One region of the Erwinia sp. LJJL01 genome, then DNA from elsewhere that is predicted to be linked to it. Evidence: predicted binding sites of a transcription regulator. Region 1 holds the regulator's gene; each other region holds the start of a gene.
The links. Region 1 encodes PurR, which represses purine synthesis genes. Its sites were predicted from a motif close to CANGCAAACGTTTGCNTG; they were not measured.

Region 2: tusA (sulfurtransferase TusA) is a predicted target of PurR. The motif match lies at 1,797-1,814, and genes of this name have one in related genera.
Region 3: ACLI4M_RS09920 (nucleobase:cation symporter-2 family protein) is a predicted target of PurR. The motif match lies at 2,878-2,895, and genes of this name have one in related genera.
Region 4: purM (phosphoribosylformylglycinamidine cyclo-ligase) is a predicted target of PurR. The motif match lies at 2,538-2,555, and genes of this name have one in related genera.

Annotation. Positions count from the first base shown of each region.
Region 1 is NZ_CP178576.1:4,445,869-4,450,590, forward strand. It holds gene ACLI4M_RS21750 (Grx4 family monothiol glutaredoxin) at 40-378, opposite strand; gene ACLI4M_RS21755 (C40 family peptidase) at 749-1,597, shown strand; gene ACLI4M_RS21760 (YnhF family membrane protein) at 1,640-1,729, opposite strand; gene purR (HTH-type transcriptional repressor PurR) at 2,025-3,050, shown strand; gene punR (DNA-binding transcriptional activator PunR) at 3,075-3,992, opposite strand; gene punC (purine nucleoside transporter PunC) at 4,105-4,722, shown strand, end outside.
Region 2 is NZ_CP178576.1:1,619,768-1,624,489, forward strand. It holds gene ACLI4M_RS08425 (zinc/cadmium/mercury/lead-transporting ATPase) at 1-1,370, shown strand, start outside; gene tusA (sulfurtransferase TusA) at 1,478-1,723, opposite strand; gene ACLI4M_RS08435 (7-cyano-7-deazaguanine/7-aminomethyl-7-deazaguanine transporter) at 1,927-2,592, shown strand; gene ACLI4M_RS08440 (DcrB family lipoprotein) at 2,690-3,247, shown strand; gene iolE (myo-inosose-2 dehydratase) at 3,352-4,248, opposite strand; gene ACLI4M_RS08450 (sugar phosphate isomerase/epimerase family protein) at 4,290-4,722, opposite strand, start outside.
Region 3 is NZ_CP178576.1:1,959,655-1,964,376, forward strand. It holds gene ACLI4M_RS09915 (AsmA family protein) at 1-1,309, opposite strand, end outside; gene ACLI4M_RS09920 (nucleobase:cation symporter-2 family protein) at 1,438-2,826, opposite strand; gene recG (ATP-dependent DNA helicase RecG) at 2,928-4,722, opposite strand, start outside.
Region 4 is NZ_CP178576.1:550,140-554,861, forward strand. It holds gene ACLI4M_RS03310 (haloacid dehalogenase-like hydrolase) at 1-169, shown strand, start outside; gene uraA (uracil permease) at 213-1,502, opposite strand; gene upp (uracil phosphoribosyltransferase) at 1,751-2,377, opposite strand; gene purM (phosphoribosylformylglycinamidine cyclo-ligase) at 2,622-3,662, shown strand; gene purN (phosphoribosylglycinamide formyltransferase) at 3,659-4,297, shown strand; gene pstB (phosphate ABC transporter ATP-binding protein PstB) at 4,326-4,722, opposite strand, start outside.

The DNA of each region.
Region 1 (4,722 bases):
TCCGGTTTTTATTTTGGGTGCACTCTCAAGCTTTAACGCTTATTCAGACGCTTCGCTCGGATACTTTGCCGCAGTTTCTTTAATCAGACTCTGCAGTTCGCCGCGCTGGTACATTTCAATGATGATATCGCAGCCGCCGACCAGCTCACCGTCAACCCACAGCTGTGGGAAGGTCGGCCAGTTGGCATACTTCGGCATTTCAGCACGGATGTCCGGGTTCAGCAGAATATCAACATAGGCGAAACGCTCGCCGCAGGCTGAAAGCGCCTGAACAGCCTGCGCGGAGAAGCCGCAGCTTGGCAGTTTCGGGGAGCCTTTCATATACAGCAGGATCGGGTTTTCTGCAATCTGGCGCTGAATTTTTTCAACAGTACTCATAAATGCCTTCCTCAATACGATACTTCGTGTTTAGTTATTGTAGCGATTCTGTCCAGGCGATGAAAATGACATTTTCAGCAACAGCGTCAGCCTGTGCGCTGTCGTGGAACAGGTGATGGTGACAAAATAACATTTTCTTATCATCAATTCTCCCTCTGTCATGCGCGAAAGTGCAGTAACCGCTGACTTAACCACCTGATTGTGCTCAATTTCAAAGCGTTTACTTGATCTGTATTATTGAAACAAAAAAGACCTTACCTTTTGTTAAGAAGTTAGATTAGAATCGGTCCAACCTTCTGCTTTAGCGCAGAAATCACTTTTTCTGGCTGTGTTGCAGTGTTTTGCAGCGCACAAACTGTTAATGAGAACAATGCGTTCACTCATCACACTCATTCTGCTGGCCTTTGCTCAGCTATTTTTGAACCTGGCGCACGCATCGCCACATGCTCCTATTAATGCAAATCAACATAAAGTTGATAGCAGCGCTGCCAGTAAGGATGACCGGCGTAAACGCCGCCCGGTTAAAGCCGCCTCAACCAAAAAAGTCAAAGAACCCCTCAGCAAAAAGAGCAAACAACCAGCCAAAACCACGCGTACAACCGTTGCGCAAAAACTTAAGCTGAAAAAGAAACCCGCTGCTGAGCCGGTAAAAAAGATTAACGTCGCAAAAACCAAAACCACGGCTAAAAAGCTGGCTAAGAACGAAGGTAAAAAACGCTACGGTCGCCAGCGTGCAGATAAAAAACTCGAATCGCGCGTAGCAGAGAGTACCGATGCGCCGCTCAAGCTGAGTAAAGCTCACCGCGCGCGCTATCAGAAAGCTCGTGAGACAGCGATGAATAAACTGATGGGTCAGCTAGGGAAACCCTACCAGTGGGGCGGAACCTCGCCAAAAACCGGCTTCGACTGCAGTGGGCTGGTTTGGTATGCCTATAAAGATTTAGTGAAGTTTAAGATCCCACGTACCGCGAATGAAATGTATCACCTGCGTGACGCGGCCTCGATCAAACGCGATGAGTTGGAAAAAGGCGATTTGGTATTTTTCCGCATTAATGGTCGCGGCACTGCCGACCATGTGGGCGTCTATCTGGGCGGTGGGAAATTTATCCAGTCACCACGCACCGGCAAAGATATCCAGGTGAGCGCGCTGACGGAAGACTACTGGCAGGAGCACTACATTGGTGCCCGGCGCATGATGACACCGAAAACCATTCGTTAAACGCTAAAGAGAACGGGAGGAGCGACCTCCTCCCGGTGAAACTTAGTGCATTACTGCCGTGATGCTAAACGCAATAATCATCAGCAGTGAACCCACAACCGTCAGCAGTGTCATTTTCATATCGGTATTCATTTCCCCCCCCTTAATAACCCTGTTTAAAGTAAGCCAATAGATTTTCCCACAGTAGCCCGTAAAAATCTCGTTTTCTTTGCGCAGCCTTGCTAGAATTCCTCTTTTCCGTTGCGCAACAAGCACGGAAGTGATTTTACTCAGCACCGCATGTCACTCTACGGACGATTTAACCCCATCCTGACCCTTTGAGACAGCATCCATCATTATTCTGGGCGGCCAGAAATGGCGGTGTTTAGGCAAACGTTTAACCAATTAGTTATCAGAGTGTTACGATAACGCCAGGAGTACGAGTTTAATGGCAACAATTAAGGATGTGGCAAAGCGCGCCGGTGTTTCCACCACCACCGTTTCCCATGTAATCAATAAAACGCGCTTTGTAGCTGAAGAGACGCGTGAAGCGGTATGGACGGCAATCAAAGAATTGCACTATTCTCCCAGCGCCGTTGCACGTAGTCTGAAGGTTAACCACACCAAAACTATTGGCCTGCTGGCAACGTCCAGCGAAGCCCCCTATTTTGCCGAGATTATCGAAGCCATTGAAAACCGTTGCTTTGCTAAAGGTTATACGCTGATCCTCGGCAATGCGCACAACGACATCCAGAAGCAGCAGGCTTATCTGTCGATGATGGCGCAAAAGCGCGTTGATGGCCTGCTGGTGATGTGCTCAGAATACCCCGATGAGCTGATTTCCATGCTGGAAGACAATCGTAATATCCCCATGGTGGTAATGGACTGGGGTGAATCGCGCGGCGACTTCACTGATACCGTACTGGATAACGCTTTCGAAGGTGGCTACCTTGCCGGGCGCTATCTGATTGAACGTGGGCATCGTGATATTGGCGCGATCCCGGGGCAGCTGGAGCGCAACACCGGCGGCGGCCGCCATGCTGGCTTTATCAAGGCTCTTAACGAAGCCGGCATCAGCCTGCGCGATGAGTGGCTGGTGCAGGGTGACTTCGAACCGGAATCCGGCTACCGCGCCATGCAGCAGATTTTGTCACAGAAGCAGCGCCCGACGGCGATCTTCTGCGGTGGCGATATCATGGCAATGGGGGCTATCTGTGCCGCTGATGAGATGGGCCTGCGTGTGCCACAGGATATTTCGGTGATCGGTTATGACAACGTGCGCAACGCGCGCTACTTCACGCCGGCGCTCACCACCGTCCACCAGCCAAAAGAGCGTCTGGGTGAAACTGCCTTTGATATGCTGCTCGACAGAATTACCAGCAAGCGTGAAGAGCCTCAGACCATTGAGGTGCACCCTTCGCTGATTGAGCGCCGTTCAGTGGCCGATGGCCCATTCCGCGATTACCGTCGTTAATCCTCAGGGTGATGTTGCGCAACGTCACCCTGGTACGGTTTCACTTAGCCACTCGGCGTTAAGCGTTTCGGTACTGCCCAGATGTTCCAGCAGCCAGCTTAACGCCGGGGAGACGCTCTGCTCTGACCAACTCAGGCAGCACGGGCTATCGGGAAAAGGGGCGGCAAGCGGCAGCTCGCACAACACCCCCTGCTCCAGCCACGGCTGAGCAAAGTGCCCTGGTACCATACCCACGCATAATCCGGCGCGCAGGCAGTCAAACGCGCTATCCCAGTCCGGCACCACCAGCCGCCGCTGGTTATTCAGCGTCCAGGTAGTGCGCTTTGGCAAGGCTCTGGAGGTATCCTCCAGCACCAGCGATGGCCACTCGCGTATCAACTCTTCATTCAACGGGCTGCTGTGGCCAAGCAGCGGATGCCCGGCCAGCACGACACAGCGCCAGTTCAAACTTCCCATATCGCGAAAAGCAAAACGCCCGCCGACAGGAATAGCCTGCGTTGCGCCAATCGCCACGTCGACGCGCCCGTCCGCCAGCGCATCCCAAACGCCGTTGAAAACCTCTGGCGTAATATGCAGCTCCATATCCGGGAAGTGGCGGTAAAAATCCACCACCAGCTGCCGGGTACGCGCCGGACGGACAATACGATCGACCGCGATATTAATCTGCCCACGCCAGCCGTTAGCCACCTGTTGACAGCGCCGACGGGTGGCGAGCATTTTTTTGATGACAACTCTGCCCTCTTCGCTGAATACGCGCCCGGCTTCGGTCAGCACCACGTCGCGGTGCCGCCGCTCAAACAGGCTAACGGCTAGCCACTCCTCCATCTGACGTACGGTATAGCTGACGGCAGAGGGCACGCGATGCAGTTCTGCCGCAGCAGCGGTAAAACTGCCGGTTCTGGCAACCGCATCAATAACTTCCAGAGAATGTTCAGACCACATAGCTTTGCCTTCAATTTTTTTCAATGCGCCTGACGAATATTAGCGTTTCACAAGCCAGTCGGCACTCTATTACACTGCGTCGGTGAAAATTTGTCTGATAAGAGTTAAAACAATGCGATCCAAAGGCTTTATGATTTACCTGGCACTGCTCAGCATGCTGGGTTTCCTTGCTACCGATATGTACCTGCCCGCATTTGGCGTGATGCAGCAAGACCTGGGCAGTGAAGCGGGTGCCATCAGCGCCAGCTTGAGTATATTTCTCGCCGGTTTCGCCTGCGCACAGCTTATCTGGGGGCCACTCTCCGATCGCATCGGCCGTAAACCCGTGCTGCTGATGGGCCTGAGCCTGTTTGCCATTGGCTGCGCGGCAATGCTGTGGGTGAACTCTGCCCCATGGCTGCTGGCGATGCGCTTTGTTCAGGCCGTTGGCGTCTGTGCTGCGGCGGTAAGCTGGCAGGCACTGGTGGTAGACCGCTACAGTGGAGCGCGTGCCAATCGCGTTTTTGCCACTATCATGCCGCTGGTTGCTCTTTCGCCCGCGCTGGCGCCGCTGCTGGGGGCGTGGCTGCTGCAGCACTTTTCCTGGCGATCGATCTTCGTTGCGCTGCTGGTGATTAGCATCGGTTTGATCATCCCCACCCTGCGCCTGCCTGCACGCCCTGTAACCGACCATCGCGCACCTAAAACCGTCACTCCGGGCTTCTTCACTCTGCTGAAGTCGCCCATTTAC
Region 2 (4,722 bases), 1.9 Mb from region 1:
CCAGCTTCGACGAAAGCGCCCTGACCGGCGAGTCGATCCCGGTTGAGCGCCAGCAGGGCGAGAAAATCCGCGCCGGTTGCCTGAGCGTTGACCGTTTGGTGCAGCTGCAGGTGGTTTCCGAGCCGGGCAACAGCGCGATTGACCGCATTCTGCATCTGATTGAAGAGGCCGAAGAGCGCCGCGCGCCGATTGAGCGCTTCCTTGACCGCTTTAGCCGCATCTACACCCCGGTGATTATGCTGATGGCGCTGCTGGTCGCCATCGTGCCGCCGCTGCTGTTTGCCGCCGCGTGGCAGCCGTGGATCTATAAAGGGCTGACCCTGCTGCTGATCGGCTGCCCTTGCGCGCTGGTGATCTCCACCCCCGCCGCGATCACTTCCGGGCTGGCCGCCGCTGCGCGCCGTGGTGCGCTGATTAAAGGCGGCGCCGCGCTGGAAAGCCTCGGCAGCGTGCGCACCATCGCTTTTGATAAAACCGGCACGCTGACCGAGGGCAAGCCGCAGGTCACCGCGCTGCTGCCGCTGGCGGGCAGTGATGAGGAGCAGCTGCTGGCCACCGCCGCCGCGATTGAACAGGGTTCTTCGCACCCGCTGGCGCAGGCGATTGTTGCCGCCGCCGCCGGGCGCTCGCTGATATTGCCTGAAGCCACCGATCGGCGCGCTCTGGCAGGCAGCGGCGTGGAGGCAAAAGTTAGCGGGCGCTTACTTTCCATTAGCTCCCCGACTAAACTGCCTTCAACGCTGCTCGCCCCCCAGCAGCAGGTGGTGGAAGAGCTGGAAAGCGCCGGCAATACCGTGGTGCTGCTGCATGACGCCGCGCAGCTGCTGGGGATTATCGCCCTGCGCGATACGCTGCGCGCCGATGCCCGGGGCGCGCTGGCAGAGCTGCAAGCGCTGGGGATTAATGGCGTGATGCTGACCGGGGACAACCCGCGAGCTGCCGCCGCGATTGCCGCCGAGCTGGGGATTGACTACCGCGCCGGGCTGCTGCCGGCAGACAAGGTGGCGGCGGTCAGCGCGCTGAACGCTAAACAGCCGGTGGCGATGGTCGGTGACGGCATTAACGATGCGCCAGCGATGAAGGCCGCGACCATCGGCATTGCGATGGGCAGCGGCAGCGATGTGGCGCTGGAGACCGCCGACGCGGCGCTGACCCATAACCGCCTTAGCGGGCTGGCGGCGATGATCCGCCTGTCGCGCGCCACCCACGCCAATATCCGCCAGAACGTGGCGCTGGCGCTGGGGCTTAAGGGGATTTTTCTGCTGACCACGCTGCTGGGGATCACCGGCCTGTGGCTGGCGGTTCTGGCAGATTCGGGGGCTACCGCGTTAGTAACCGCTAACGCATTGCGACTGTTGCGCAAGAAATAACAGGCTGTCAACTTCACTATCCTGTAGGGGCTGACCCTCTTTTTCGGTCAGCCCGCCATGGGTCGACCGGAAAAAATGGTCGACCCGTACGCAGATCGGCGTACGGGCTATAACCCTTTCTTCAACAAAAACTGATACGGCATCGCCTCGGTGTTCTCGGCCACCAGCGTGTGTTCCATAAAACGGCAGAAGCCGGGGATATCGCGTTTGGTGGCCGGGTCATCGGCGATGATCAGCAGGGTTTCACCCTCCTGCATATGGCGCACGGTTTTGCGCACCATCATTACCGGTTCCGGGCAGCGCAGGCCCAGCGCATCAAGGGTCTGGTCGGGATTAGCGAAGAGGTCGCTCATGATATTCTCAATCTGGGATGACAAACTGCCGTCTATTTTAGCGCCAGCCGCACCGCGTGCAAGGGATCAATCCAACGATAACGTTTGCGCTAAAATTAACCATTGCAATAGCAGGCTAAAACGGTAAGATGCCGCGAAATCGTCCCAACGATAAAAAATTTAATTGGGTTCCCTCACCCCAACGTTTTCTAAAAAGGCTCAATATGATCGCTTTCACTGCGCGTCAGCGCACCCACGCGCTGGTCTGGCTCTCCCTGTTTCACCTGCTGGTGATCACCTCCAGTAACTACCTGGTCCAGCTGCCGGTGGCCATTTTTGGCCTGCACACCACCTGGGGTGCCTTCAGCTTCCCGTTTATCTTCCTCGCTACCGACCTGACCGTGCGTATTTTTGGCGCTCCGCTGGCACGCCGCATTATTCTGGCGGTGATGATCCCGGCGCTGGCGATCTCTTACGTTATCTCCGCACTGTTCTATCAGGGCGAATGGCAGGGCTTAGCCGCGCTGTCTCAGATGAACCTGTTTGTTGCCCGCATCGCCTGCGCCAGCTTTATGGCTTACGCGCTGGGCCAGATCTTAGACGTGCACGTCTTCAACCGCCTGCGTCAGAAAGCAGCATGGTGGATGGCCCCGGCGGCCGCGATGTTCCTCGGCAATATCAGCGACACGCTGGCATTCTTCTTTATCGCCTTCTATAAAAGCCCGGACCCGTTTATGGCCACGCACTGGGTGGAGATCGCCCTGGTGGATTACAGCTTCAAAGTGCTGATCTGCATGGTGTTCTTCCTGCCTGCCTACGGGGTGCTGCTCAACACCGCGCTCAAACGACTGGCCAGGACGCCCGCACGTACCCATGTAAACTTTGGTTAGGACGCGATCTGCAATAGTTGTTAAGTTGCTTTTAGCCGCTGAATACGCTTGTATAAGTGCCTGATAAAGACGCGACTACTGTAGAAAAGGGACCCTGATGCGTAACTTACTAAAATATGCCGGAATAGCAGTTCTGGTGGCTGGCCTGGCCGCCTGCGATGGCAAAAAAGACAAAGACGCTGCCGATGACAATGGCACCAGCAGCAGCCAGTCTACCCAGAACGTCACTCTGATGGACGGTAAGCTAAGCTTTACCCTGCCGCCGGGCATGTCGGACAAGAGCGGCAAGCTCGGGACTCAGGCCAATAATATGCACGTCTACGCCGATGAATCCGGCCAGAGAGCCATTATTGTGATTGATGGTGAGAGCACCAATGAAGGGCTGGACGTGCTGGCAGGCCGTCTGGAAGCGCAGCAGCGCAACCGCGATGCCCAACTGCAGGTGGTGACGAACAAAGCGATCACCGTCAAGGGTCAGCCACTTCAGCAGCTGGATACCGTAATCTCTGCCAACAACCAGTCTTCATGGTCTTCCGTGGTGCTGGGCAAAGTTGATGGCAAACTGTTGACGCTGCAAATCACCCTGCCTGCGGATAATCAGCAGCAGGCGCAGACCGAAGCGGAAAGCATTATCAATACCATTACGTTGAAATAGATAATGTTCTGTAGGGGCTGACCCTCTTTTACGGTCAGCCCCCTGGTCAGCCCACTAAAGGTCGACCAGAAAAGCGGTCGACCTCTACAGATTACGGGGTTAATTTACAAACCGGTATTTTCGCGGATATATTTGCGCGCTTTCACTGCATATTCAAACGGGTTCGCCAGCGCCGGGTCCTGCTCTGCTTCCACCACCATCCAGCCTTTGTAGCCGAAATCGTCGAGGATTTTAAACACCGGTTTGAAATCAATGACGCCATCACCCGGTACGGTAAAGGTGCCTTTCTTCACGCCATCTAAAAACGACAGCTTCTGGCTCTTCACCTGCGCCACCACCTCATCACGCACGTCTTTCAGATGCACATGGTTAATGCGCGGCAGATATTTCGTCAGGATCTCCAGCATCGCCTGCTGGCTGCCTTCCGAGTAGTACGCATGGCCGGTGTCGAACAGCAGATAGACGTCATCATGGGTTGCCGCCATAAAGCGCTCAATCTCTGCCGTGGTCTGGATGCCGGTGCCCATGTGGTGATGCAGGCCAACCGTCATGCCTTTCTCCGCCGCCAGCTTCGCCAGCTCGTTATAGCCCTCTGCCGTCAGGCGCCACTGCTCGTCGTTAAACAGCGGTTTCTCTTCCAGCACCGCTTTAGTGGTGCCCTGAATGCTCAGGCTCTGCTCTGAACAACCAATCACCTTTGCGCCCATTGCGTACAGGAAATCGCGGTGATTGATGAACTCATCAATGGTTTTCGCTTTGTCGCCGTTGGCGAAAAAGGTACTGAACCACGCGTTAACGATCTGCACGCCGCGAATATCGAGCATCGGCTTCAGCACCGCCGGATCGCGCGGATATTTGCTGCCCACTTCGCTGCCGGTAAAGCCAGCCAGCGCCATTTCACTGACGGTCTGCTGGAAGGTGTTCTCGCTACCCAGCTCCGGCATATCATCGTTGGTCCAGCCAATCGGGGCGATCGCCAGCTTCACGTTATCTTTATTCATCTGCATGTTAATACCTCTAAAGACGGCCGCAGCCGCCTGGCTCATTTGCTCAGCAGTTCACGCTCGATCAGCTCGCGCGTGGCGACCGCCTGAACAGGCATTTTTTCCGGGTAACCAAACAGGGAAGAGGCAATAATCGACTCGCCACCGACTTTATAAGTGCGGTTAGCAAAGTCCATTTCGCGCAGCGTCTGGAACAGCGTCGGGAAATCCACCTCCCCTTCGCCCACACCCACATGCTGGTGAATCGTGGCGTCAACGCCAGGCGGGTTCACAATATAGCGGCAGTGTTTGGTGTGGTTCATGGTGTCAGCGATCAGCACGTGCGACAGGTCACCGCCTGCGTACTCCAGCATGCTCTTCACGTCGCCTTTTCCTTTGTCGTAGAAGAAGGTGTGCGGCACGCTGTACAGGTATTTGACGTTTTCACTGCGGAACGATTTCACCAGGTCGGCGGTTTCGTTGTTCTCTTCG
Region 3 (4,722 bases), 2.3 Mb from region 1:
TTGCGGCGGCGGCGTTGAAACTCAGATTGCCTGACCAGATGCCCCACTGATGATTGCGCGCCATCAGCAGGTTGCTGCCATTGCCATCCAGCGCCGTCATCTGGAACGGGAAGTCCGGATTGATATCGATAATCAGGTTACGGCTGGCGCTGAGTTTGGTCACCTGCACGCTCTCCAGCCACGATGGCAGCGTCTCCATCCAGCGCTCGCGCCAGTTGAGCGGCAGGGTGTATTCCAGCCCGGCCACCACCAGTTCATCCAGCGTCAGTTTCTTGTCGCTGCGCGTCCAGCTGCCCTGCGCACGCACCAGGCCATTGACCCAGCGCGAACTGAACTGCGTCAGCTGCACGCCCTGCGCGGAGAAGTCCATATTGGCGATCGGGTCGTCCAGCTGCATGCTGCCATTCACAAAGCTGCTGGCGTTCATCGACAGCGAACCGTTGTCGCTCTGCCAGTCGCCGTTGCTCAGCGTCAGGTCTTTCAATGTCAGGTCCAGGTCGGTCACCGCCCAGTCCTGCCCCTGCAGGCGGGCATCGGTCATATCAATGCGGTCAAAATGCATCGTCGGCAGCGTGCGCAGCGGTTGCAGGAACTCAGCCAGCGTTTTATCACTCTGCAGGCGAATGCTGTTCAGGCGCAGGCTGTTCACCTGCCAGCCCTGCGCATCACGCTGCGCGCTGGCGGTCACCGAGCCGAGCGCCACGTCAGCCCCGAAATTGCTTAACACCAGCTGCGGTCCGTGAATACTGCCCTGCACCAGCACATTCGCCGCAGGAATACCGTCCAGCGTCAGGGAACCGGCGCTCATCTGGAACCTGGCCTCTTTGCCCAGCACGTTGCCCGCTTCAGGCTTCCACGGGGTGACGCCTCCGTCGACGCGCTGTGCCTGCAGCGGCCAGTCGCCCTGATTGCGGTTAAGCGCCATCTGGCTAAGCTGTAAACGGTCTGCCTGTAAGGAGAGGGGGGCACTTTTATCGCTGAGGTTTAGCGTACCCTGATCGAGTCGAATGCTGGCAAAATGCAGCGGGCTGCTGAACTGCATCAGGCTGAGGCCAAGGTCAACGCGCCTGGCCACCAGCGTGGCGGGCTGGTCTTTACGGCCAAAGGCGACATCGTTAAGCAGCAGATGGCTGGGATCGGAAAAATTGTGCTCCATTTTGCTGAGCGACAGCTGGTAATCACTGCTGGCGCTGACCTGGCGGCTAATCCATCCCGCGCCCCACTGGGTTTGCAGCAGCACGTAGATAGCGACCAGGGCCAGCAGCAGAATGAGCAGCAGGGTAAGCAAAACTTTTCCGAAAAACTTCATCACAACCATCCCTATGAATATCGGGTAATGGCTTGTTATGCCTGATTTATCGTCACTTCTCAACCCACAGCGCAGCGGCCGGAGCAAATATCGCACCCGGGCCGCTGTTTTCAGAATGAGCGTAGTCGCTACTTCTCCTGCGGGAACACCAGATTCAGCACGATAGCGGTGATACCGCCGGCAGCGATCCCGGAGGAAAGCAGCGTTTTCAGCCAGTCAGGGGCAAACTGCAGGATCAGCGGCTGCTGGGAGACGCCAAGGCCGACCGCCAGCGAGAGCGCGATAATCATAATCGCCCGGCGGTTGAGCGGCTCGCGCGACACGATACGCACGCCTGAGGCGGCAATAGTGCCAAACATCACCAGCGTGGCACCGCCGAGTACCGGCTCGGGGATGTGCTGCACAAAGCCGCTGACCGCCGGGAACAGCCCGAGCACAATCAGCATCAGGGCCACGACAAAACCGACGTAGCGACTGGCCACGCCGGTTAACTGGATCACGCCGTTGTTCTGACCGAAGCAGGAGTTGGGGAAGGTGTTAAACAGCGCAGAAACGCAGGAGTTCAGTCCGTTCGCCAGCACGCCGCCTTTCAGGCGCTTCATATACAGCGGGCCGCTGACCGGCTGCTCGGAGACATCCGAGGTGGCGGTGATATCGCCAATGGTTTCCAGCGAGGTCACCATAAACACCAGCATCAGCGGGATCAGCAGATTCCAGTCGATACCCAGCCCGTAATAGAGCGGGGTGGGAATGGCGATCAGCGCACTGTTCGCCGCGGCACTATTTTCCGGCAGCATCCCCAGCGCCCAGGCCAGCAGATAGCCTACCGCCATCGCGATCACCAGCGAAGCGACGCGCAGATAGGCATTGCGCTGGCGGTTGAGCAGAATGATCACCGCCAGTACCACACCGGCCAGCAGCAGGTTTTTCGGTGCGCCAAAGGTGTGATCGTTCATTGCGGCAAAACCGCCGCCGATGGAGGTCAGGCCAACCTGGATCAGCGACAGACCGATAATCATCACCACAATGCCGGAAACCAGCGGGGTGATCACCCGGCGCGCCAGATGCAGCACGCGTGACAGCACCATCTCGGTACAGGATGCCAGCATCAGCGTGCCGAACAGTGCCGCCATCATGGTTTTCACGTCGGCCCCGCCGGTTTTCAGCGCCAGGCCACCCATAATCAGCGGGGTGACAAAGTTAAAGCTGGTACCCTGGATCGACAGCAGCCCGGAACCGACCGGCCCCCAGGTTTTAATCTGCAGCAGCGACGCCACGCCGGAGGCGAACAGCGACATGCTGATGATGTGCTGCGTATCCTGCGCGGGCAGGCCCAGCGCCTGGCAGATTAGCAGAGCGGGCGTGATCACCGCCACAAACATCGCCAGCAGATGCTGACAGGCGGCGAACAGCGTTTGCGCCAGCGGCGGACGGTCTTCAAGGCGGTAAATCAGCTCACTTTTTCCCGCCGCGACCGGAGTACGATCGGCGGCAGTATGTTGGCTTTCAACGGACATGTCAGGCTTCCCAGCGGCAATAAAGTGGCGATTTTAATCTTCTTCAGAGTAAAAGCAATCGTTTGCCACCCTATCGACGGTGAAGACAGTCATTGAGGGGGTTACGCGTTGGTATAGCGTTCGGTTTCCGGCAGCCAGCGTTCAATCAGAGCCGAAGCCTGCTCCGGATAGTGCTGGTGGATATGGCGCGCCACGCGCTGCACTTCCGGGATCATCGCCTGGTCGCGCAGCAGGTCAGCAACCTTAAACTCGGCGTTACCGGTTTGTCGCGTGCCCAGCATTTCGCCGGGGCCGCGAATTTCGAGGTCACACTGGGCAATCACAAAGCCGTCGTTGCTGTCGCGCAGCACCTGTAAACGCTTCTGCGCGGTTTTACTCAGCGGCGCCTTATACAGCAGCACGCAGTGGGAAGCGACCGCGCCACGGCCAACGCGACCGCGCAGCTGATGCAGCTGCGCCAGCCCGAGGCGTTCCGGGTTTTCGATAATCATCAGGCTGGCATTGGGTACATCCACGCCGACCTCTATCACCGTGGTGGCAATCAGCAGATGGATTTCACCCTGCTTGAACGCCTGCATTACCGCCTGTTTCTCCTGCGGCTTCATCCGGCCGTGTACCAGGCCGATAGTCAGCTCCGGCAGCGCCAGCTTCAGCTCTTCCCAGGTGGCTTCCGCCGCCTGGGCTTCCAGCAGCTCCGACTCCTCAATCAGGGTACAGACCCAGTAGGCCTGGCGGCCTTCGCTGCCGCAGGCGCTTTTCACCCGGGCAATAATCTCAGCGCGGCGCGTGTCAGGGATCGCGACGGTGGTCACCGGGGTACGTCCCGGCGGCAGTTCGTCGATGGTTGAGGTGTCGAGATCGGCATAGGCGGTCATCGCCAGGGTGCGCGGGATCGGTGTGGCAGTCATAATCAGCTGGTGCGGGTGGAAACCCTGCTCTTCGCCTTTCTCCCACAGCGCCAGACGCTGGTGGACGCCAAAGCGGTGCTGCTCATCGATGATCACCAGCGCCAGCCCGTTGAACTGCACCTGCTCCTGGAAGATGGCGTGGGTGCCAACAATCATCGACACCTGCCCGCTGGCGATCGCTTCCTGCTGGGCGATGCGCGCTTTGCCTTTCTGCTTCCCTGCCAGCCAGCCCACTTCCAGCCCGAGCGGCGCAAACCACTGGCGGAAATTACTGGCGTGCTGCTCGGCCAGCAGCTCGGTCGGCGCCATCAGCGCCACCTGCTTACCGTAAGCAATCACCTGCAGTGCCGCCAGCGCGGCGACCAGCGTTTTACCGGAGCCCACATCGCCCTGCACCAGACGCATCATTGGATAGTCGTGGGCGAGGTCAGTTTCGATCTCACGCACCACACGCTCTTGCGCATGAGTCGGTTTAAACGGCAGCGCGGCCAGCAGCTTATCGCTCAGGTCGTGGCGGGCAGCCATCGGCAGCGCATGATAACGCTGCGCGCCGGCGCGCACTGCCAGCATGCTGAGGTTGTGCGCCAGCAGCTCTTCCATAATCAGGCGGCGCTGCGCCGGGTGGCGGCCGCTGTCGAGATCGGCCAGTGCCATATCCGGCGGCGGGCGGTGCAGCGTGCGCAGCGCTTCCGGCAGGCTGATCATTCCCTGGCTCAGCTCCGGCGGCAGCAGTTCGCTAATCGCGCAGGTTTCCAGCAGGGTTAGCGCCTGATCGGTCAGGTTGCGCAGCGTCGCCTGGCGCACGCCCTCAGTCGTGGAATAGACCGGGGTCAGCGTCTCCTGCAGCTCGGTGACGCTGCTTTCACCCTGTACTTTGTACTCCGGGTGGATGATCTCCGCCCCGCGCTGACCGCGTTTAATCTCACCGTAAGCGGTGACGCGGCGGCCAGTGGCGAGGCTGTTCTTCATTCCGGCATTGAAATTGAAA
Region 4 (4,722 bases), 860 kb from region 1:
CACTGATGTGGCCAGCGGCGGGCAGCGACTGTGGATTAGCCGCAGTGACAATACGCGTAAAAAGCTCGATGGGCTGATTAAAAAGATGGTCAGTGAGCAACAGCAGGCAGGGGTAACCCCTGATGCCGATAAAAACTGGATAGTGGTGCAGCAGCAGCGGCTGGAATAGTCGTTACGTTAAGGGCGAGCATAAAGCTCGCCCTTACAATCCCTTACTTACCGTCCGTGCGTTCGTCAGGGACGTCGATCACCTCTTCTTCGCGGCTGCACAGGCTGATCACCTTGAAGATCAGGCTAAGCCCAACGCCCACTACGGTCGCCAGCGCCATGCCTTTCAGCTCAGCCGCGCCAATATGCACCTTCGCCCCGCTTACGCCGATAATCAGGATCACCGAGGTGAGGATCAGGTTCTGCGCTTTGTTGTAATCCACTTTCGACTCAATCAGCACGCGGATACCGGAAGCGCCGATCACCCCATACAGCAGCAGCGAAACGCCGCCCATTACCGGCACCGGGATCGCCTGAATAGCCGCCGCCAGCTTGCCCACGCAGGAGAGCAGGATCGCCAGTATCGCCGCGCCGCCGATCACCCAGGTGCTGTACACGCGGGTGATCGCCATTACGCCAATATTCTCGCCGTAGGTGGTATTCGGCGTGGAGCCGAAGAAGCCGGAGAAAATGGTCGAGACGCCGTTGGCAAACATCGAACGATGCAGGCCCGGATCTTTCAGCAGATCTTTTTTCACGATGTTGGCCGTGACCACCAGGTGACCGATATGCTCGGCAATCACCACCAGCGCCGCTGGCAGGATGGTAAAGATGGCATACCACTCAAAGCGCGGGGTGTAGAACGTTGGCAGCGCAAACCAGTGGGCTTCACGCACCGGCGTCCAGTCGACGATGCCCATGCCATAAGAGAGCGCGTAACCAACCAGCACGCCGATCAGAATCGGGATAATCGCCATAAAGCCGCGGAACATCACCGAACCGAAGATAGTCACGCCCAGCGTCACCATCGAGATAATCACGGTTTTACTGTCGGGTGAAGTGCCATCCGCCGGCAGCAGACCGGCCATATTTGCCGCCACGCCCGCCAGTTCCAGCCCGATAACCGCCACAATCGCGCCCATGGCTGCCGGGGGAAACATCACGTCCAGCCAGCCGGTACCGGCCTTTTTGACAATCAGCGCCACCAGGCAGAACAGCACGCCGCACATGATAAAACCGCCCAGCGCCACTTCATAGCCCAGCGGCAGCAGCAACAGCACCGGGGAGATAAAGGCGAAGCTGGAACCGAGGTAGGCCGGGATTTTACCTTTACAGATAAACAGATACAGCAGCGTGCCGATACCGTTGAACAACAGTACCGTGGCCGGGTTGATATGGAACAGGATCGGCACCAGCACGGTGGCGCCAAACATAGCGAACAGGTGTTGGAAGCTAAGTGGAATGGTTTGCAGCAGCGGTGGCCGCTCGCTTACGCCAATTGCGCGACGCGTCATGATGTTGTTACCCCTTGAGTTTGCCTTTGCTATAAAAAAACCGACTCTGCGGTCGGTTTAACGCTTGCGGGTCGGGCGTGCCCGCCCCCTACAAAACACATCAGATAAAATGCTGATTGAACCCGGTACATTTTGTCGTAGCTTTCGGGTCGGGCGCGCCCGCCCCCTACAAAACACATCAGATAAAATGCTGATTGAACCCGGTAGATTCTGTCGTACGGGCGAGGCATGCCTCGCCCGTAGCAAAATTATTTAGTACCAAAAATCTTATCGCCGGCATCGCCCAGGCCAGGGATAATATAACCCTTCTCGTTCAGGCCCTGGTCGATGGACGCGGTGTACACTTCCACATCCGCGTGCGCTTTCTCCAGCGCCGCCAGCCCTTCCGGTGCCGCAACCAGCACCAGCACCTTGATGCTGGTACAGCCCGCTTTCTTCAGCAGGTCGATGGTGGCGATCATCGAACCACCGGTTGCCAGCATGGGGTCTACCACCAGCGCCATGCGCTCTTCAATGTTGGAGACCAGCTTCTGGAAATAGGGCACCGGCTCCAGCGTCTCTTCATCACGATAGACGCCAACCACGCTGATGCGCGCACTCGGTACGTGCTCCAGCACCCCTTCCATCATGCCGAGACCGGCACGCAGGATTGGCACCACGGTAATTTTCTTACCTTTGATCTGATCGATTTCTACCGGACCGTTCCAGCCTTCGATAGTGACCTTTTCAGTTTCCAGATCGGCGGTGGCTTCATAAGTCAGCAGACTTCCCACTTCTGACGCGAGTTCACGGAAACGTTTGGTGCTTACGTCATGTTCACGCATCAGACCCAGTTTATGTTTGACCAGCGGGTGTTTGACTTCCACGATCTTCATTGTTGTACTCCCGGAGTGTTAAGCTGCAAAAAAAAATCGCGAGATTATAGCGCCATTTAGGCGCGGCGCCATATGACTTAGTGCAATAGTTTGCACACCCTCAGCATTATTCCTAAGGATTAGCTAAAATCCGGCTATCTGCAATGCGTGCAAGAAGGCACTCGCAAACGTTTGCCTGCACTGTTAGAATTGCGGCGCTTTATTTTTACCACCACACCAACCGCAAACCGCGTGGGGATTCGCAGTGACCGACAAAACCTCTCTCAGCTATAAAGACGCCGGCGTAGATATCGATGCGGGTAATGCTTTAGTCGACCGTATCAAAGGCGTAGTGAAAAAGACTCGTCGCCCGGAAGTGATGGGTGGACTGGGCGGTTTCGGTGCGCTTTGTGCACTGCCGCAAAAATACCGCGAACCGATTCTGGTTTCCGGCACTGACGGCGTCGGCACCAAGCTGCGTCTGGCGATGGACCTGAAACGCCACGATACCATCGGTATCGACCTGGTCGCGATGTGCGTTAACGATCTGGTGGTTCAGGGTGCTGAGCCCCTGTTTTTCCTTGATTATTATGCCACCGGCAAACTGGATGTGGATACCGCAGCCAGCGTTATCACCGGCATCGCTGAAGGCTGTTCACAGTCTGGCTGTGCGCTGGTAGGCGGCGAAACCGCTGAAATGCCGGGCATGTACCACGGCGAAGACTACGACGTGGCCGGCTTCTGCGTCGGTGTGGTTGAGAAATCCGAAATCATCGACGGCAGCAAAGTGACCGATGGCGACGTGCTGATTGCCCTGGGTTCCAGCGGCCCGCACTCTAACGGCTACTCGCTGGTGCGTAAGATTCTGGAAGTCAGCAACACTGACCCGGAAACCACGACGCTTGCAGGCAAATCACTCTCTGACCACCTGCTGGCACCGACCCGCATCTACGTGAAAAACATCCTGAGCCTGATCGAACAGGTTGATGTTCACGCCATCGCCCACCTGACCGGCGGCGGCTTCTGGGAAAACATCCCGCGCGTCCTGCCGGATAACACCCAGGCCGTGCTCGAAGAGTCAAGCTGGGAGTGGCCAGCGGTGTTTGGCTGGATGCAGCAGGCGGGTAACGTTAGCAGCTTCGAAATGTACCGCACCTTCAACTGCGGCGTCGGCATGGTGATCGCGCTGAGCGCGGCTGAAGCCGATAAGGCCGTAAAGCTGATGAATGATGCCGGCGAGAAAGCGTGGAAAATCGGCGTGATCAAAGCCTCTGACTCTGAAGAACGTGTGGTTATTAACGCATGAAGCGCATAGTCGTGCTGGTTTCCGGTAATGGAAGCAACTTACAGGCAATCCTGGACGCCTGCCAGCAGGGACGGATCAACGGCAGCGTCGCTGCCGTTTTCAGCAACAAAGCTGAGGCTTTTGGGCTGGAACGCGCGCGCGCAGCAGAAGTGCCGGCGCATGCGCTGGCGGCTGCGCAATTTGCTGACCGCGCCGCGTTTGATCGTCAGCTGATGCTGGAGATCGACGCCTATGCGCCCGATCTGGTGGTCTTAGCCGGCTATATGCGCATCCTCAGCGCCGAATTCGTCCAGCGCTACGCCGGACGGATGCTGAATATCCACCCTTCCCTGCTGCCCAAATATCCCGGTCTGCACACCCATCGCCAGGCGATTGAAAATGGCGATGAAGAGCATGGCACCTCGGTGCATTTTGTCACGGAAGAGCTGGACGGCGGTCCGGTGATTTTGCAGGCGAAAGTGCCGGTATTCAGCGACGACAGCGAAGAGGATGTCACGGCGCGCGTGCAGCATCAGGAACACGCGATCTACCCGTTGGTGGTGAGCTGGTTTGTTGATGGTCGTCTGGCGATGCGCGAGGGTGCGGCGTGGCTGGACGGCCAGCAACTGCCTGTTGAAGGGCATGCGTTCGAATAAGCGTTTGCGGGTCGGGCATGCCCGACCCCTAGCCATATCTGCCGGTAATATAATCTTCCGTACGGCGCTGACGCGGCGCAGTAAACAGTTCGTCGGTCAGACCAAACTCCACCACACTTCCCTGATGCATAAACGCGGTATAGTCCGACACGCGGGCAGCCTGCTGCATGTTATGGGTGACCAGAATCAGCGTGAAGTGCTGCTTCAACGTGCTCATCAGCTCCTCAATCACCAGCGTGGAGATGGGATCGAGCGCCGACGTTGGCTCATCCAGCAGTAAGATTTCTGGCTCAATCGCTATCGCCCGGGCGATCACCAGCCGCTGCTGCTGCCCGCTGGAGAGCGTCAGCGCATTCTGCCACAGATTATCTTTCACTTCCGGCCACAGTGCCGCCGCCCGCAGCGCCCGCTCCACCGCTTCATCC